3 regions of the Bradyrhizobium sp. CCBAU 65884 genome follow, and region 1 is predicted to be linked to each of the others. Evidence: predicted binding sites of a transcription regulator. Region 1 holds the regulator's gene; each other region holds the start of a gene.
The links. Region 1 encodes PhoB, which activates phosphate uptake and scavenging genes when phosphate is short. Its sites were predicted from a motif close to TGTCATNNANCTGTCAT; they were not measured.
Positions count from the first base shown of each region.

Region 2: ugpB (sn-glycerol-3-phosphate ABC transporter substrate-binding protein UgpB) is a predicted target of PhoB. The motif match lies at 2,638-2,654, and genes of this name have one in related genera.
Region 3: XI03_RS36930 (UDP-2,3-diacylglucosamine diphosphatase) is a predicted target of PhoB. The motif match lies at 2,586-2,602, and genes of this name have one in related genera.

Region 1 is NZ_LBJU01000105.1:17,726-23,655, reverse strand. It holds gene XI03_RS11560 (Hsp33 family molecular chaperone) at 1-173, opposite strand, end outside; gene argF (ornithine carbamoyltransferase) at 485-1,420, opposite strand; gene XI03_RS11550 (aspartate aminotransferase family protein) at 1,420-2,628, opposite strand; gene XI03_RS11545 (GcrA family cell cycle regulator) at 3,084-3,596, shown strand; gene phoB (phosphate regulon transcriptional regulator PhoB) at 3,836-4,552, opposite strand; gene phoU (phosphate signaling complex protein PhoU) at 4,575-5,291, opposite strand; gene pstB (phosphate ABC transporter ATP-binding protein PstB) at 5,303-5,930, opposite strand, start outside.
Region 2 is NZ_LBJU01000130.1:5,363-11,292, forward strand. It holds gene XI03_RS31950 (GIY-YIG nuclease family protein) at 1-27, shown strand, start outside; gene XI03_RS31955 (MarR family winged helix-turn-helix transcriptional regulator) at 40-498, opposite strand; gene XI03_RS31960 (organic hydroperoxide resistance protein) at 654-1,079, shown strand; gene XI03_RS31965 (CaiB/BaiF CoA transferase family protein) at 1,268-2,488, shown strand; gene ugpB (sn-glycerol-3-phosphate ABC transporter substrate-binding protein UgpB) at 2,707-4,023, shown strand; gene ugpA (sn-glycerol-3-phosphate ABC transporter permease UgpA) at 4,073-4,954, shown strand; gene ugpE (sn-glycerol-3-phosphate ABC transporter permease UgpE) at 4,954-5,802, shown strand; gene XI03_RS31985 (sn-glycerol-3-phosphate import ATP-binding protein UgpC) at 5,816-5,930, shown strand, end outside.
Region 3 is NZ_LBJU01000133.1:110,395-116,324, forward strand. It holds gene XI03_RS36920 (threonine/serine dehydratase) at 1-630, opposite strand, end outside; gene XI03_RS36925 (glycosyltransferase family 4 protein) at 693-1,736, opposite strand; gene XI03_RS36930 (UDP-2,3-diacylglucosamine diphosphatase) at 1,750-2,562, opposite strand; gene thiD (bifunctional hydroxymethylpyrimidine kinase/phosphomethylpyrimidine kinase) at 2,968-3,768, opposite strand; gene XI03_RS36940 (PAS domain S-box protein) at 4,119-5,930, shown strand, end outside.

The sequences.
Region 1 (5,930 bases):
TAATCGTGCTTGCTCAGGATCTCGTCGAGCGCCGGGCCAAGCCGCACCAGGCGCCCGCGCACGTCGAGCGCGTCGACCTCGTAGGGCAACACGGCGTCATCGATCGGAACCGCTGATGGCGCGCGAACCGGGCCTTCGGGGCCGGCTTTCATCTCAGGGGATTGGGAAACCATGGGGCGTTATCTGGGGTCGGAGGGCGGAAATGGAAGGGGGTGCGGGCGGTGTGTTCCGGATACAAGTCGAACTGAACGAAGCAACCTCAAACTCGGTGTCGTCCCGGGGCGCGCGAAGCGCGAGCCCGGGATCCATAACCACGGGATGACGTGATGGCGCGAGCTGACAACTCCGAGTCCTCGCCAAACTCAGTCCTGTGGCTATGGGTCCCGGATCGGCGCTCCGTTCTGGACAACGCTACGCGTTGCCAGAAGCTGCGCTTGTCCGGGACGACACCGTATGTGAGGTGATCGCCGGGCCTCCAGCGAAGCTACTTCACCGCGTCAAAACACCAGGCCAGAATGCCCTTCTGCGCGTGCAGGCGATTTTCGGCCTCGTCGAACACGACCGATTGCGGACCGTCGATCACTTCATCCGTGACCTCCTCGCCGCGATGGGCGGGCAGGCAGTGCATGAACAGCGCGTCGGGCTTGGCCAGCGACATCAGCTTGCCGTTGACCTGATAGGGCTTGAGCACGTTGTGGCGGTGCTCGCCTTCCTTGTCGCCCATCGACACCCAGGTGTCGGTGACGACGCAGTCGGCGCCGCGCACGGCGGCTTCCGGATCGGTGCCGAGCATGATCGGCGCGCCGGTCGCCTTGATGAAGTCGCGCATCGCCTTTTTCGGCGCGAGCTCCGGCGGGGTTGCGACATTGAGCTGGAACTTGAAGCGCTCGGCGGCGTGAGCCCAGGACGCCAGCACGTTGTTGTCGTCGCCGGTCCAGGCCACCGTCTTGCCCTCGATCGGGCCGCGATGCTCCTCATAGGTCATGAGGTCGGCCATCACCTGGCAGGGATGCGAGCGCCGCGTCAGGCCGTTGATGACCGGCACGGTGGCGTTGGCCGCGAGCTCCAGCAGCGCATCGTGGTTGAGGATGCGGATCATGATGGCGTCGACATAGCGCGACAGCACGCGCGCGGTGTCGGCGATGGTCTCGCCGCGGCCGAGCTGCATCTCGGCACCGGTGAGCATGATGGGCTCGCCGCCGAGCTGACGCATCGCGACGTCGAACGACACGCGTGTCCGGGTCGACGGGCGCTCGAAGATCATCGCCAGCGTCTTGCCTTCGAGCGGCCTGACCGGCTGCTGCGCCTTCTGCTTCGCCTTCATCGCGGACGAAGCTGCAAGCATGCGCTTGAGCTCCGACAGCGGCAGCTCGTTGATATCGAGGAAGTGCTTTGGAGTTTTATTGGGGGACTTGCTCATCAGCTTGCCGCCCGCTTGGTCTGGCTGGACGAGATTGCGGCGCAGGCGCGCTCGAGCCGCCCGACGCTGTCCTCGATCTCGGCTTCGGTCACGATCAGCGGCGGCAGGAAACGCACGACATTGTCGCCGGCCCCGACAGTGAGCAGCTTTTCGTGACGCAGGGCCGCGACCAGATCGCCGGAGGGCACCACGGCCTTGATGCCGATCAGGAGGCCTTCGCCGCGCACTTCGCTGACGACATCGGGATGACGGTCGATCACGGAGGCAAGCTTCTGCTTCAGCAGCAGCGACATTCTCTGCACGTGGTCGAAGAAGCCGGGCTTGAGCATGACGTCGAGCACCGCGTTGGCCGCGGAGATCGCCAGCGGATTGCCGCCGAAGGTCGAGCCGTGCGAGCCGGGCCCCATGCCGTCGGCCGCATCCGCGGTCGCCAGCACCGCGCCGATCGGGAAGCCGCCGCCAAGCGCCTTCGCCAGCGACATCACATCCGGCGTGACGCCGGTGCGCCGATACGCGAACAGATCACCACTGCGGCCCATGCCGGTCTGCACCTCGTCGAAGGCGAGCAGCAGGCCCTTCTCGTCGCAGAGCTGGCGCAACGCCTTGAGGAAGGTCGGCGTTGCCGAGCGCACGCCGCCCTCGCCCTGGATCGGCTCGATCAGGATGCCGGCGGTGTGCGGGCCGATCGCCTTCTTGACGGCCTCGATATCGCCATGCGGCAGCTGGTCGAAGCCATCCATGGGCGGGCCAAAGCCTTCGAGATATTTTGCAGATCCGGTCGCGGCGAGCGTCGCCAGCGTACGGCCGTGAAAGGCGCCTTCGAAGGTGATGATGCGATAACGTTCCGGATGACCCTTGGAGAAGTGATGATGGCGGACCACCTTGATCACACCCTCCAGCGCTTCGGCGCCCGAATTGCAGAAGAACACGAAGTCGGCAAAGCTCTCGTTGCAAAGCCGGTTGGCGAGCTTCTCGCCATCCGGGCTCTGGAACAGGTTCGACATGTGCCAGAGCTTCGTCGCCTGCTCCTGCAACGCCTTGATCAGATGCGGGTGGCAATGGCCGAGCGCATTCACAGCCACGCCCGAGGTGAAATCGAGATAGCGATCGCCATTGGTCGCGATCAGCCAGCAGCCTTCGCCGCGCTCGAAGCCGAGGTCGGCTCTGGCGAAAACGGGGAGCAAATGCGGCGCTGCGCTGTTAGTCATGATGTCACTTGAATGTTGCGGACGGTGTGACGCGTGCATTGCGCAACGCACCATCGACCGGCCCGGAAAACGAAACGTGCCGCCTTTTAAGGGCGGCACGCGCGACTATCTTATGCCTGGCAAGACGGGTGTCAATGCCGCCCGGAAAGCCTCGGGAAACGCTGAATCCGTAGTCTTGCGGTGCCGATTTTGCGGGTTTTCACCACGGAACATGTGGAAGCGAGTCGGCGGACTCTTGCGCGGGAGTCACGCCATATTGTAGCGTTTGGATTGTCAGATACGACATCTCGTGCAGCGGTTCTGATCCCAAGAGTCCTCTTGTACCGGCGTAAACGTTCGGGCGTCAGTCACGCGCCCGGCGAGCCTTAAGGGATTCTGACGGCACGGGTTTTTGAAGGCTTAGGCAATCGCTGCGAGGCCCCAGGATGGCGGCGCGTAGCGAGGGAAAGGGTGCAATGACGGTTTTGACCTGGTCCGACGATCGCGTCGAGCAGCTGAAAAAGCTCTGGGAGGCCGGACTTTCGGCCAGCCAGATCGCAGCTGAACTCGGCAATGTGACCCGCAATGCCGTGATCGGCAAAGTGCACAGGCTCGGTCTGTCCGGCCGTGCCAAGAGCCCTTCATCGGCAGCGCCCCGGCCGCGCAAGGCGCGTCCCGCGCAGCACATGATGCGGGTGACCCGCCCCATTGCGCGCGGCAACACCGCGCTGGCGCAGGCCTTCGAGGTCGAGGTGGAGGCCGAACCGGTCACCTACGACAACGTGGTGCCGATGAGCCAGCGGCTGTCGCTGCTCGAGCTGAACGAGGCCACCTGCCATTGGCCGGTCGGCGATCCCTCCAGCCCGGATTTCTTCTTCTGCGGCGGCAGGGCGCTGTCCGGCCTGCCCTACTGCGCCCAGCACTCGCGCGTGGCGTATCAGCCGGCGGCGGATCGCCGGCGTGCCCCGGCAAAGCCGGGTCCGCGCTGAGTTAGCTGGTTCAGTGACTGCAAAGACGGCGCCGTCATACGAGTGACGGCTCGACACATCCGATGTCGTCCCGGACAAGCGCGCCCCAAGCGCGCGCAGATCCGGGACCCATAACCACCGCGAGATGTGGTTACGGGACTCGGAGTTACCTTTTTCTCGAGATCACTACTCCCCGTGGTTATGGGTCCCGGATCTGCGCTGACGCTTGTCCGGGACGACACCGAGAGTGTGGCCGCAGCTCACCGAGCCTCCGTCTGTTCCGCCTTCGCGAAGCGATCGTCGAGCGCGTAGCCGGCGCCGCGGACGGTGCGGATCGGGTCCTGCTCGCGGCCGAGATTGAGCAGCTTGCGCAGGCGGCCGATATGGACGTCGACGGTGCGCTCATCGATGTAGATGTCGCGGCCCCAGACGCTGTCGAGCAGCTGCTCGCGCGAGAACACGCGGCCCGGATGCTCCAGGAAGAACTCCAGCAGGCGATATTCGGTCGGACCGAGATCGATCGGCCGGCCCGAGCGCGCCACGCGACGCTTGTCGCGGTCGAGCTCGATGTCGCCATAGGCCAGCACTGTCGCGAGCCGCTCAGGACTGGCGCGGCGCAGCAGGCCCTTCACGCGCGCCAAAAGCTCCGGCACCGAGAACGGCTTGACGATGTAGTCGTCGGCGCCGGTCGCAAGTCCCCGCACCCGCTCGCTCTCCTCGCCGCGCGCGGTGAGCATGATGATCGGCAGCTGCTTGGTGTCGGGCCGGGTCCGCAGCCGCCGGCACAGCTCGATGCCCGACAGGCCCGGCAGCATCCAGTCGAGCACGATCAGGTCCGGGATGTGCTCCTTGAGGCGGGTGTCGGCGTCGTCGCCGCGCATCACCGTCTCGACGTCATAGCCGTCGCCTTCGAGGTTGTAGCGAAGCAGCTCGGTGAGAGCTTCCTCGTCCTCAACCACCATAATGCGTGCGCCCATCGGGTCGTCGCTCCTTGAGTCTTCAGGTATTCGGGACCGTCGTGGCGAAGGTGGTCATGTCGCCCTTCGGCCGCTTGTCGGTGATCGCCTGGCCTTCGATCATGTAGAACACGGTCTCGGCGATGTTGGTGGCGTGGTCGCCGATCCGCTCGATGTTCTTGGCGCAGAACATCAGATGGATACAGAACGAGATGTTGCGCGGATCCTCCATCATGTAGGTGAGGAGCTCGCGGAACAGCGAGGTGCAGATCGCGTCGACTTCCTCGTCGCCCTTCCACACCGCCATCGCCGCCGGCAGATCATGTGCGGCATAGGCGTCCAGCACCGACTTGACCTGCTGCTGCACGAGGTCGGTCATGTGCTCCAGGCCGCGGAACAGTTTCAGCGGATGGAAGTCGGTCTCCAGCGCGGCGACGCGCTTGCCCATGTTCTTGGCGAGGTCGCCGATGCGCTCGAGGTCGGTCGCAACGCGCATGGCGCCGACGATCTCGCGCAAATCCACCGCCATCGGCTGGCGGCGGGCGATGGTGAGCACGGCGCGTTCCTCGATGCGCTTCTGCAACGCGTCGAGCTCGGCATCGATGGTGACGACGCGCTGGCCGAGCGCGACGTCGCGGCGGATCAGCGCGCCGACGGAATCGACGATCATGCGTTCGGCGATGCCGCCCATCTCGGCGACCAGGCGGGTGAGCTCCTGGAGGTCGGTGTCGAAAGCTTTTGCGGTATGTTCAGTACCCATGTCGCGTCTCCTCAGCCGAACCGGCCGGTGATGTAATCCTGCGTGCGCCGGTCGCTCGGCGACGTGAAGATCTTGCTGGTGTCGTCGAACTCGATCAGCTCGCCGAGATACATGAAGGCGGTCTTGTCGGAGACGCGCGCCGCCTGCTGCATGTTGTGCGTGACGATCGCGATCGTGTAGTTCTCGGACAGCTCCTGGATCAGCTCCTCGACCTTGGCGGTCGAGATCGGATCGAGCGCCGAGCAGGGCTCGTCGAACAGAATCACCTCGGGCCGCACTGCGACGGTGCGGGCGATGCACAGGCGCTGCTGCTGGCCGCCGGAGAGCGACAGGCCGGAGGCGTTGAGCTTGTCCTTGACCTCGTTCCACAGCGCGCCGCCGCGCAGCGCCTTCTCGACGCGGTCGTCCATCTCGGACTTCGAGATCTTCTCGTAGAGGCGGATGCCGAAGGCGATGTTCTCGTAGATCGTCATCGGGAACGGCGTCGGCTTCTGGAACACCATGCCGACCCGGGCGCGCAGCAGATTGAGGTCGAGCCTGGGGTCGAGGATGTTGGTCTGGTCCAGCATGAGCTGGCCGGTGGCGCGCTGGCCCGGATAGAGGTCGTACATCCGGTTGAAGATGCGCAGCAGGGTCGAC
Region 2 (5,930 bases), on a different contig from region 1:
GCTTTCACGAAGAAGCGGCTGTCGTAAGGGATACACCCCCTACTCCCCGATCACCGCGTTCAGCCGATCCCGCAGCGCGACGATCTCGTCCTTCATCGACACCAGTTCCGACACCGAGCAGTCCGAGGCCGCCAGGATCGACTGCGGCACGCTGCGGGCCTTTTCCTTCAGTGCATGCCCCTGCGCCGTCAGCGCGATCAGGACCTGACGCTCGTCCTCGCTCGAGCGGGTGCGCCGCACGAGATGGGCGGCCTCGAGCCGCTTGAGCAGCGGCGTCAGCGTGCCCGAATCCAGGAACAGCCGCTCGCCGATGTCCTTGACCGGCACGTCGTCGCGCTCCCACAGCACCAGCATCACCAGATATTGCGGATAGGTCAGGCCGAGCCGGTCCAGCAGCGGCTTGTAGACGCGGTTGAAGGCGTGCGCGGCCGAGTAGACCGCGAAGCAGATCTGGTTGTCGAGGCGTTGCGGATCGAGGGTCGATAGCTTCCGGGGCATGGAGAATCTCACGGGATTTCCTCCCATTCTGGGGCCGGCGGGCGGCACATTCAATTGCGAACAATTAAATGTGAGCCCTGCTAATTTCAATTGCGCACAATCTAATTGTTTGCGATACAGAGCGCACCCCAACCGGAAGACACGAGGAGACGACAATGTCCGTGAACGTCCTCTACAAGACCAGCGCCAAGGCCACCGGCGGCCGTGATGGCCATGCTGCAACCCTCGACGGCGCGCTCGACGTCAAGCTCACCACGCCGAAGGAGCTCGGGGGCGGCGGCGGCGCCGGCAACAATCCCGAGCAGCTGTTCGCGGCCGGCTATGCGGCCTGCTTCATCGGCGCGATGAAGTTCGTCTCGTCGCAGGGTGGGCCGAAGGTTCCGGCCGATGCCTCCGTGACCTCGACCGTCGGCATCGGCCCGCGCTCCGAGGGCGGCTTCGGTCTCGACATCGATCTTGCCGTCTCACTGCCGGGCCTCGCCCGCGCGGAAGCCGAGGCGCTGGTCGAGAAGGCGCACCAGGTGTGCCCGTACTCCAATGCCACGCGCGGCAATGTCGATGTTCGCCTGACGGTCGTCTGATCGAAAGTGCTGATTGGCTGGCCCGGGATCCCCCTCGGGCCGGCCGCTTCCGCTGATCTGCCAATCCTGATTTGCCATGCCGCGGCATGCGGCCGGCAGTGCATACGCCCCTACGCAACAGGCCATTGCTGGCTTGTGCGAACCTCGCTAGGCCTGTGGCCAAATATCGACACAGGGGAAGCGAAGGCATGAGTTCTGAAGCCGCCAGTTCTGAAGCCGCATTGGGCGCAATGAGCGGATTGCGCGTCATCGATCTCACGCGCGTGCTCGGCGGTCCCTACTGCACCCAGATCCTCGCCGACCACGGCGCCGACGTGATCAAGGTCGAGCCGCCCGCGGGCGACGAGGTGCGCGAATGGGGCCCTCCCTTCCACGAGGAGGACGCGGCCTATTTCGTCGGAATCAACCGCAACAAGCGCTCGATCGGCCTCGACCTCGCCTCCGAGGGCGGCCGCATCGTGCTGCTCAAGATGCTGGAGACCGCCGACGTCCTGATCGAGAATTTCAAGCCGGGCACGCTGGAGAAATGGGGCATCGGCAACGACGTGCTCAGCAAGAAATTCCCGCGCCTCGTGCATTGCCGGATCTGCGGCTTCGGCGCCGACGGCCCGCGCGGCGGCAATCCCGGCTATGACGCCATCATCCAGGCCATGACCGGCATGATTGCCGCGACCGGCTCGCCCGAGAGCGGACCGATGCGGATCGGCGTGCCCTTGGTCGACATCACCACCGGACTTTATGCGGCGATCGGCATCCTGATGGCGCTGTCGGAGCGGCAGCGTTCCGGCAAGGGCCAATTCCTGGAGACGACGCTGTACGAGACCGGCCTTGCCATCATGCATCCGCACACCGCGAATTATTTCATGCATGGCAAGCCGCCGAGCCTCACCGGCAACGAGCATCCCAACCTCGTGCCTTACGCGATCTTCCCGACCAAGACCGACGACATCTTCATCGGTGTCGGCAATGACGGCACCTTCCGCAAGCTCGCCAAGGAGATCGGCAAGCCCGAGCTCGGCACCGATCCGCGCTTTGCCCGCAACAAGGACCGCATCGCCAATCGCGAGGCGCTGCGCGCCGAGCTTGCTGCCGTGTTCAGCCAGCACGAGGCCGAGCCGCTGTGCAATCGCCTGCTCGCCGCGGGCCTGCCCGCCGGGCCCGTGCAGAAGATCGACCAGGCGTTGACCAACCCGCACACGATCGCGCGCGGCGATATTATCGAGAAGGACTGGTACAAGGGCGTCGCCTCGCCGATCCGGCTCGACCGCAGCAAGCCGAGCCTGCGCCGGCTGCCGCCGAAATTCAGCCAGCACTCCCAGGAGGTGCTGGGCGAGTTTGGCTACTCCAAGGCCGAGATCGACGCGATGGTCGAGAAGGGCACCGTCTGCGGCCCCGAGCGCAAGCGGTAGAGGCTACCACCTCCGTCCAATGAATGATGCCGCAGTGCGGCGCGGGCACGATAGTGCACCGCGAACCAATGCGGCTGCCCGCTCCGTCTTCGCCTATTTGCCGTCTTCCCTTTTCCAGCGCTTGCCGCTTTCGTTTCGGCCGCTTACACAGTCATGTGAACGTCATATGGCGCTGCTAGCGCAAGCGCTTCTTTTGACGGCCAAGGGAGGTTTACTTGATGGCTCTTCGACACTTTGGGGTGGCTGCCGCATTTGCACTCACGGTTGGCATGACGGCGTCGCCGGCGCTGGCCGTGACGGAAATCCAGTGGTGGCACGCGATGACCGGCGCCAACAACGACGTCATCGTCAAGCTAGCCAACGACTTCAACGCGTCGCAGAGCGACTTCAAGGTCGTTCCGACCTACAAGGGCAATTACGCCGACACCATGAACGCGGGCATCGCGGCGTTTCGTGCCGGCAACGCGCCGCACATCATGCAGGTGTTCGAGGTCGGCACCGCCACCATGATGGCTGCGACCGGCGCGGTGAAGCCCGTCTACAAGCTGATGGCCGAGGCCGGCGAGAAGTTCGATCCCAAGATCTACCTGCCCGCCATCACCGGCTACTACTCGACCTCGAAGGGCGAGATGCTGTCGTTCCCCTTCAACTCGTCGTCCACCGTGATGTGGGTCAATCTCGACGAGCTGAAGAAGGCCAATGTCGCGATCCCGAAGACCTGGCCCGAGACGTTCGAGGCCGCCAAGAAGCTGAAGGCTGCCGGTCATGACACCTGCGGCTTCTCCGGCTCCTGGGTCACCTGGGTCAATCTCGAGCAGCTCTCCGCCTGGCACAACGTCCCGCTCGCCAGCAAGGCCAACGGCCTCGACGGCTTCGACACCAAGCTCGAGTTCAACGGGCCGCTCCAGGTCAAGCATCTCGAAAACCTGGTCGAGCTCCAGAAGACCAAGGTCTACGACTATGCCGGCCGTACCAACACCGGCGAAGGCCGCTTCACCTCGGGCGAATGCCCGATCTACCTGACCTCGTCGGCCTTCTTCGGCAACGTCAAGGCCCAGGCCAAGTTCAACTTCACCGCGGTGCCGATGCCGTATTATCCGGAGGCAAAGGGCGCGCCGCAAAACTCGATCATCGGCGGCGCTTCGCTCTGGGTCATGGGCGGCAAGCCGGCCGACGAATACAAGGGCGTCGCAAAATTCCTGACCTTCCTCTCCGACACCGATCGCCAGGTCTACATCCACAAGGCCTCGGGCTATCTGCCGATCACCAAGGCGGCCTATGAGAAAGCCAAGGCCGAGGGCTTCTACAAGGACCAGCCCTATCTCGAGACCCCGCTGCTGGAGCTGACCAACAAGGAGCCGACCGAGAACTCGCGCGGTCTGCGCCTCGGCAACATGGTTCAGCTGCGTGACGTCTGGTCGGAAGAGATCGAGCAGGCGCTGGCCGGCAAGAAGACCGCCAAGCAGGCGCTGGATGCCGCCGTCGAGCGCGGCAACACGATGCTGCGGCAGTTCGAAAAGACCGCCGTCAAGTGAGGCGATGAGCGGCAGGCCGGTCCGCCGGCCTGCCGCTTCGGCGGACACCATGCAGAAGCAAGCCATTTTCCAATCCAGGCTATTGCCTTACGCGCTGGTTGCGCCGCAGCTCGCGATCGTCCTGCTATTCTTCTACTGGCCGGCCCTGCAGGCGGTGATCCAGTCCTTCCTGCTCCAGGACGCCTTCGGTCTGTCGACGAGCTTCGTCTGGTTCGACAACTATCTCGACCTGTTCAGGGAGCCCGCCTATTTCGAGGCGATCCTCCGCACCTTCTTCTTCTCGTTCGCCATCGCGGTCTCGTCGTTGTCCTTTGCGCTGCTGCTCGCCGTCATGGCGGACAAGCCCCTGCGCGGCTCGATGCTGTACCGCACGCTCTTGATCTGGCCCTATGCGGTGGCGCCGCCGGTCGTCGGCGTGCTCTGGATCTTCATGCTGCATCCCTCGCTGGGCATCATCGCGCGCTATTTGCGCGCGATCGGGGTCGACTGGAATCCGCTGCTCGACGGTGACCAGGCGGCAACCCTGATCATCCTCGCCGCCGCCTGGAAGCAGATCTCCTATAATTTCCTGTTCTTCCTCGCCGGCCTGCAGAGCATCCCGCGAAGCGTGCTCGAAGCCGCCGCGATCGACGGCGCACGCCCGATGCGCCGGTTCTGGACCGTGACCTTCCCGCTGCTGTCGCCGACCATCTTCTTCCTGCTGGTCGTCAACGTCGTCTACGCCTTCTTCGACACGTTCGGCATCATCGACACCATGACCCGCGGCGGTCCCGGCAAGTCGACCGAGACGCTGGTCTACAAGGTCTATTCCGACGGCCTGCTCGGCGGCAATCTCGGCAGCTCCGCCGCGCAATCGGTGATCCTGATGGTGATGGTCATCGTGCTGACGGGAATCCAGTTCCGCTTCGTCGAACGCAAGGTGACCTACTGATGGTCGAGGAAGAGGGCTTTCGGCGCTACGTCGCGCACATCATTCTCTGGATCGGAATCGCGATCGTCGCCTTCCCGGTCTACATCGCGTTCGTCGCCTCGACCCAGGACAATGCGCTGATCGCGAACGGGCAGATGTCGCTGCTGCCGGGCGGTCATTTCTTCGAGACCTATTATCAAACCATCTTCGTCGGCACGAGCGGCTCGACCCGCGAGCCTGTCGGCAACATGATGCTGAACTCGCTGGTGATGGCGCTGCTGATCGCGGTCGGCAAGATTGCCATCTCGATCATCTCGGCCTATGCGATCGTGTATTTCCGCTTTCCGTTCCGGATGCCGATCTTCTGGATCATCTTCATCACCCTGATGCTGCCGGTCGAGGTCCGCATCTATCCGACCTACAAGATCGTCGCCGATCTGCACATGCTCGACAGCTATGCGGGCCTCGCGCTGCCGCTGATCGCCTCGGCCACCGCAACGCTGCTGTTCCGACAGTTCTTCATGACGGTGCCGGACGAATTGCTCGAGGCCTCGCGCATCGACGGCGCGGGCCCCTTGCGCTTCTTCTGGGACACGCTGCTGCCGCTGTCGCGCACCAACATGGCGGCGCTGTTCGTGATCCTGTTCATCCTCGGCTGGAATCAATATCTCTGGCCGCTGCTCATCACCACCCGCGACGACATGCAGACCATCCAGGTCGGCATCCGCAAGATGATCACCACCACCGACGCGCTGACCGAATGGCCGATCGTGATGGCGACCGCCATGCTGGCCATGCTGCCGCCGGTGTTCGTCGTCGTCGTCATGCAGAAACTGTTCGTGCGCGGCCTCGTCGAGACGGAAAAGTAAGAAGTGAGTTTTCATGGCTAACGTCACCCTGCGCAACGTCCGCAAGACCTATCTCGGCGGCTTCGAGGCCATCAAGGGCGTCAACGTCGATGTCGGCGACGGACAGTTCTGCGTGCTGGTCGGCCCCT
Region 3 (5,930 bases), on a different contig from region 1:
CACCACGATTTCGGCTAGCGGATAGCGCGCCTTCACGGCGGTTGCGACGCCCGCGATCAGGCCGCCGCCGGACGCCGGCGCCACCACGATGTCGGGGCTGAGACCGAGCGTTGCCATGTCCTCCGCGATCTCGCGGCCGGCAGTGCCCTGCCCTGCGATCACGAACGGATCGTCGTAAGGCCTGACCAGCGTCGCGCCGCGCTTCTCGGCGATGCCGCGCGAGATCGCCTCACGGTCGTCCTTGTCGCGATCATAGAGCACGACCTCGGCGCCGTAGGATTTGGTGCGCTCGCGCTTCGACAGCGGCGCATCCGCCGGCATCACGATGGTCGCCTGCATGTCGAGAATCTTTGCCGCCGCCGCCACGCCCTGGGCGTGGTTGCCGGAGGAGAACGCGACGACACCGCCGGCGCGCTTGTCCTGCGGGATCGAGAACACCTTGTTGAAGGCGCCGCGGAACTTGAACGAGCCGGTGCGCTGGAGCATCTCCGGCTTCAGGAAGACCTTGGCGCCGACGCGCTCGTTGAGCACGGGAAAGGACAACAGCGGGGTGCGGATGGCGTAGGGCGCGATCACGCGCGCTGCGGCGTCGATATCGGCAGGGCCGATCGGGAGGAGCTGTTCGGTCATGTCAGATCTTATCGCGGCCACCGCAGCGCGGGCAAGACACCTCCGCGCGAGGATTTTTCTCTTCAGGCGACGAAGCGCGGCTGTTCCGCGGCGTTCCGGCCAGGCAGCACCGCGCCGACCGCCTCAATGCTGGCCACAAAGGCCCTCGCCGAGGCTTCCCAGGTGTAATTGGCGGCGAACGCGACGCAGTCCTGCCGGGAGATGTCCAGCGCCGCGAAGCAGGCGCTGCGCAGGTCGTGATCGAGTGCGCCGACCGGGGCATCGCCGATGACGTCGCGAGGACCCTTCACCGGGAAAGCGGCCACCGGCAGGCCGCTCGCGAGCGCTTCCAGCAGCACCAGGCCGAACGTGTCGGTCTTGCTCGGAAACACGAAGACGTCGGCGGCCGCATAGATATCCGCCAGTTCCTCGCCGTGCTTCTCGCCGAGGAAGATCGCGTCGGGATAGGCCTCTTCGAGCGAGGCGCGCGCGGGGCCGTCACCAACGATGACCTTGGTCCCGGGCAGCTCGAGATCGAGGAAGGCCTCGAGATTTTTCTCCACCGCGACGCGGCCGACCGATAGGAACACCGGTCCCGGCAGGCAAAGGTCGATGGCGCGGGGGTGGAACAGATGGGTGTCGACGCCGCGCGGCCACAGCACGACATTGTCGAAACCACGCTCGGTCAGCTCGCGGGCGAGCGCAGGCGTTGCCGCCATCACGGCGCGGCTGGGCGCGTGGAAGCGGCGCAGTGCCCGCCAGATCAGCGAGCCCGGCACCGGCACGCGGGCACGGACATATTCGGGAAAGCGGGTGTGGAAGCTGGTCGTGAACGGCAGCTTGCGCTGGCGGCAATAGCGGCGGACCATCAGGCCGATCGGCCCTTCGGTCGCAATGTGGATGCTGTCGGGGCGCGCCTCCTCGATCAGCTTGGCGATTCGTGCGGGACGGGGCATCGCCAGCCGCACATCGCGATAGCTCGGCATTGCAAAGGTGCGGAAGGATTGCGGCGGCAGGAACGTGAATTCGACGCCGAGGCTTTTGCCGGCGTCGGCGAGCTTGGTCAGCGTCCGAACCACACCGTTGACTTGCGGGTGCCAGGCGTCGGTCGCGACCAGGATGCGCATCAGGCGGCCTCTGTTATGCAGCTCTGGCTGCAACCTGCGGGACGGCTGCCGGCTTCTGCAAATGATCCGCCCAGGTGATGATCTCGAAATGACCGTCGTCGTGCTCGACCAGCGCCGTGCAGCTCTCGACCCAGTCGCCGCAATTCATGTAGCGAATGCCGCCCTCGTCGCGGATCACGGCGTAATGGATGTGGCCGCAGATCACGCCGTCGGCGTCGTGGCGCCGCGCCTCGGCGGCGAGCGCCTGCTCGAACGCGCCGATGTAATTGACGGCGTTCTTGACCTTCTGCTTGGCCCATTGCGACAGCGACCAATAGGGCACCTTGAACAAGCGGCGGAAGAAGTTGACGAAGCGATTCATCTGGATCGCGAAGTCGTAGGCCTTGTCGCCGAGATGGGCGAGCCAGCGCGCGTTTTGCACCACGAGGTCGAAGATGTCGCCATGGATGACGAGATAACGCTTGCCGTCCACGCCGGTGTGGACCGTGTTCTCGACGACGTCGATGCCGCCGAAATGCGTGCCGTAATAGTTGCGCAGGAACTCGTCGTGATTGCCGGGGATGTAGACGACCTTGGCGCCCTTGCGTGCCTTGCGCAGCAGCTTCTGCACGAGGTCGTTGTGGGATTGCGGCCAGTTCCAGCTCGATTTCAGCGCCCAGCCGTCGACGATGTCGCCGACGAGATAGATCGTGTCGGCATCATGGTAGCGCAGGAAGTCGAGCAGAAGATCGGCTTGAGAACCGCGGGCTCCGAGATGAACGTCGGAGATGAACAACGTGCGAAAGCGCCGCTCCGGGCTCTCGTCACTCACATCGTAACTTCCCATGCGCCAGCCTGTAACAATGTCCCGTGACAGGGGGATGACCAATTGAACTTTTGAGGCACCCTCAGATACGAATCACGCCTTGCCTCGCCTGCCTGCGAATATCAGCCGCATGCGACAATCAGGCGACATGGCGCCGCAGGAGGCGCCGGGACCCTACTCTTCCCTGAGGCCATCTCCCCCGCAACACATCCTTCGAGACGCCCGCCGTTGGCGGGCCCTCAGGATGAGGGCGGAGTGCGCGGCTGCAAATTCAAAGCGGACCGACGCAGTTCAGCCTCATCCTGAGGAGGCCGCGAAGCGGTCGTCTCGAAGGAGAGGCGCTTGCTCGATGTCGCCACAAGGCATTGGGGACGATGAAGCCAGCGCTCAACGGATCGATGGCCGCGCTTCCGCGGACGGCCCGCCTCAGTAGAACCTGTGGAAATGATGGACCGGGCCGTGGCCGTGCCCGACGCTGAAGCGGTCGGCGGCTGCGATGGCCGCGCTGATCCAGGACTTGGCGTTGCGCACGGCGAGCTCCAGATCTTCGCCCTTGGCCAGTCCAGCCGCGACAGCCGAGGACAGCGAGCAGCCGGTGCCATGGGTGTTGCGTGTGGCAACACGCGGCGCCGCAAGCGCGATCGTGCTTTCGGACGTGACGAGATAGTCGGTGCTCTCGGCGCCCTCGCCGTGTCCGCCCTTGATCAGGACCGCACGGCAGCCGAGCGCCAGCAGACGACGCCCCTGGCTTTCGATCTCGGCCTCGCTTGCCGCGACCGGCTCGTCGAGCAGAGCCGCGGCTTCCGGCAGATTGGGCGTGATCACCGACGCCAGCGATATCAGTTTTGTGCGGAGCGCGTCGACGGCCTCGGATGCCAGCAGGCGGTCGCCGGAGGTTGCCACCATCACGGGATCGAGCACGACATGCCGCGGCGACCAGCGTGACAGCGCGGCCGCGACCGCATCGATGCCGGCGACCTCAGCCACCATGCCGATCTTCACCGCACCAATGTCGAGATCGGAGAACACCGCATCGATCTGCGCGGTGACGAATTCCGCCGGGACTGGGTGAATGCCGGTGACACCGCGCGTGTTCTGCGCCGTCAGCGCCGTGATGGCGGAGGCACCATAGACGCCGAGCGCGGCAAAGGTCTTCAGGTCGGCCTGGATGCCGGCGCCGCCGCTCGAATCGGAGCCGGCGATGGTGAGTGCGACCGGGGTCGTCATCGCCGGGCACCTTTGCTGGATAAGGACACCGCCATGGCCTGTCCTAGCGCGGCCGTGGAACACCGGCAAGCGCGCCGAGCCGTGTTCGACAGTGATTCGCGACGCCGTGTATTCCCTGCGAATCAGGCAAGCAGCGGGCCGGCACGCCCCGCAATCGTGCGGACTTGAAAATGCAACCGCGCCGGACCCTTGGTATAGTCTCGAACCTTACCTGCTTCGCCGGAGCGCGAGGTGAGAGTGGAACTGTCCAGCGACACCCATGATGCGGGCTCCCGGCCCGCAAGCCGCCTGGAACGGAATCTTGGGGTGGAATGATGTGGGCCTTTTTTGAACGTCTCCTCGACTCGTCCATGCTGTCGCCGCACGGCATCTGCCTGTTGTGGGAGCCTGAGCTGATCTGGCTTCACGTCGTTTCCGACGCCTGCATCGCCGCCGCCTATTTTTCGATTCCGTTTGCCCTTGCGATTCTGGTCACCAAGCGGCGCGACCTCAAGTTCGGCTGGGTCTATTGGGCCTTCGCGATCTTCATCATGGCGTGCGGCCTGACCCACGTATTGTCGATCTACACGCTCTGGGTCCCGGTCTATGGCATCGAGGGCATGGTCAAGGCGGCGACCGCGGTGGCATCCGTGGTCACGGCGGGCGCGCTCTGGCCGCTGCTGCCGAAGATCCTGACGATCCCCTCGCCGTTCGAGCTGCGGCAGGTCCAGGCCGCGCTCGAGGAGGAGGAAATCAAGAGCCGGGACGCGACGCTCCTGCTCCAGCAGGTCAGCGACGCCCAGCGCGCCATGCGCGAGAGCGTGGCGCGCCTCACCGCGATCGTCGAGACCGCGGTCGACGGGGTCATCCTGCTCGACGCGCAGGACCATATTCTGCTGTTCAATCCGGCCTGCGAACGCTTGTTCGGCTACTCTGCCGACGAGGTCATGGGCCGGAACGTCAGGATGCTGATGCCCGAGGCGGGCACCGCGCCCGACAGCCACGCAAGGCATTTCGCGACCGCCGGCGAGGCCATCGGCCTGCGCAAGGACGGATCGACCTTTCCGATGGACGTGTCGGTCGGCCGGACCCGGCAGGACGGCGAATTGATCTTCGTCGGCATCGTCCACGACCTGACCGCGCGCAAGCTGACTGAGCAGCAGCTCCAGCAGGCGCAGAAGATGGAGACGGTCGGTCAGCTCTCCGGCGGCATCGCCCACGACTTCAACAACCTGCTCACCGTCATCATCGGCAACGCCGAGCACCTGAGCGAGCAGCTCAAGGCGAGGCCCGACCTGCGCCGCTTTTCCGAGGACATCTGCCAGTCGGGCGAACGGGGTGCCGAGCTGACGCAGCGCCTGCTCGCATTCAGTCGCCGCCAGTTGCTGCAGCCCCAGACGATCGATTGCCGCGGCCTGCTCGAGTCCATGTTCAAGCTGCTCAAGCGCACCTTGCGCGAGGACATCGAGATCAGGACGGCCTCCAGGCCCGGCACGATCGTGGCCTTCGCGGATCGGGCCCAGCTCGAATCCGCCGTGCTCAACCTTGCGCTCAATGCGCAGGATGCCATGCCGGCCGGTGGCCACCTGACCCTGAGCACGGAGTTGACGACACTCGACGACGACTATCGCACCCTTCACCCCGAAGTCGCATCCGGCAGCTACGTGTTGATCTCGATCACCGACGACGGCGAAGGCATGATGCCCGAGGTCACCCGGCGCGCCTTCGAGCCGTTCTTCACCACCAAGGAGGTGGGCAAGGGCTCGGGCCTCGGCCTCAGCATGGTCTATGGCTTCGCCAAGCAATCCAATGGCCATGTCTCGATCTACAGCGAGCCGGGCCTTGGGACGACGGTCCGGATCTATTTGCCGCGCGCGGACATCGGATCATCGCACGCCGAGCTTTCCGATGGCGAGGACGCGGCGCCCCGAGGATACGAGACGATCCTGATCGCCGAGGACGATCCGTTCGTTCGCTCCTCCGCCATTCGCAGGGTGGAAGCTCTCGGATATCGCGTCGTTGCCGCGGTCAACGGCAAGGAGGCCTTGCAGCAGCTGCGCACCGAGCCCGGTATCGACATGCTGTTCACCGACATCGTGATGCCCGGCGGCATGAGCGGCTGGGAGCTCGCCGACCAGGCGCGGCGGATTCGCCCCGGTCTGCCGGTCCTGTTCACCTCGGGC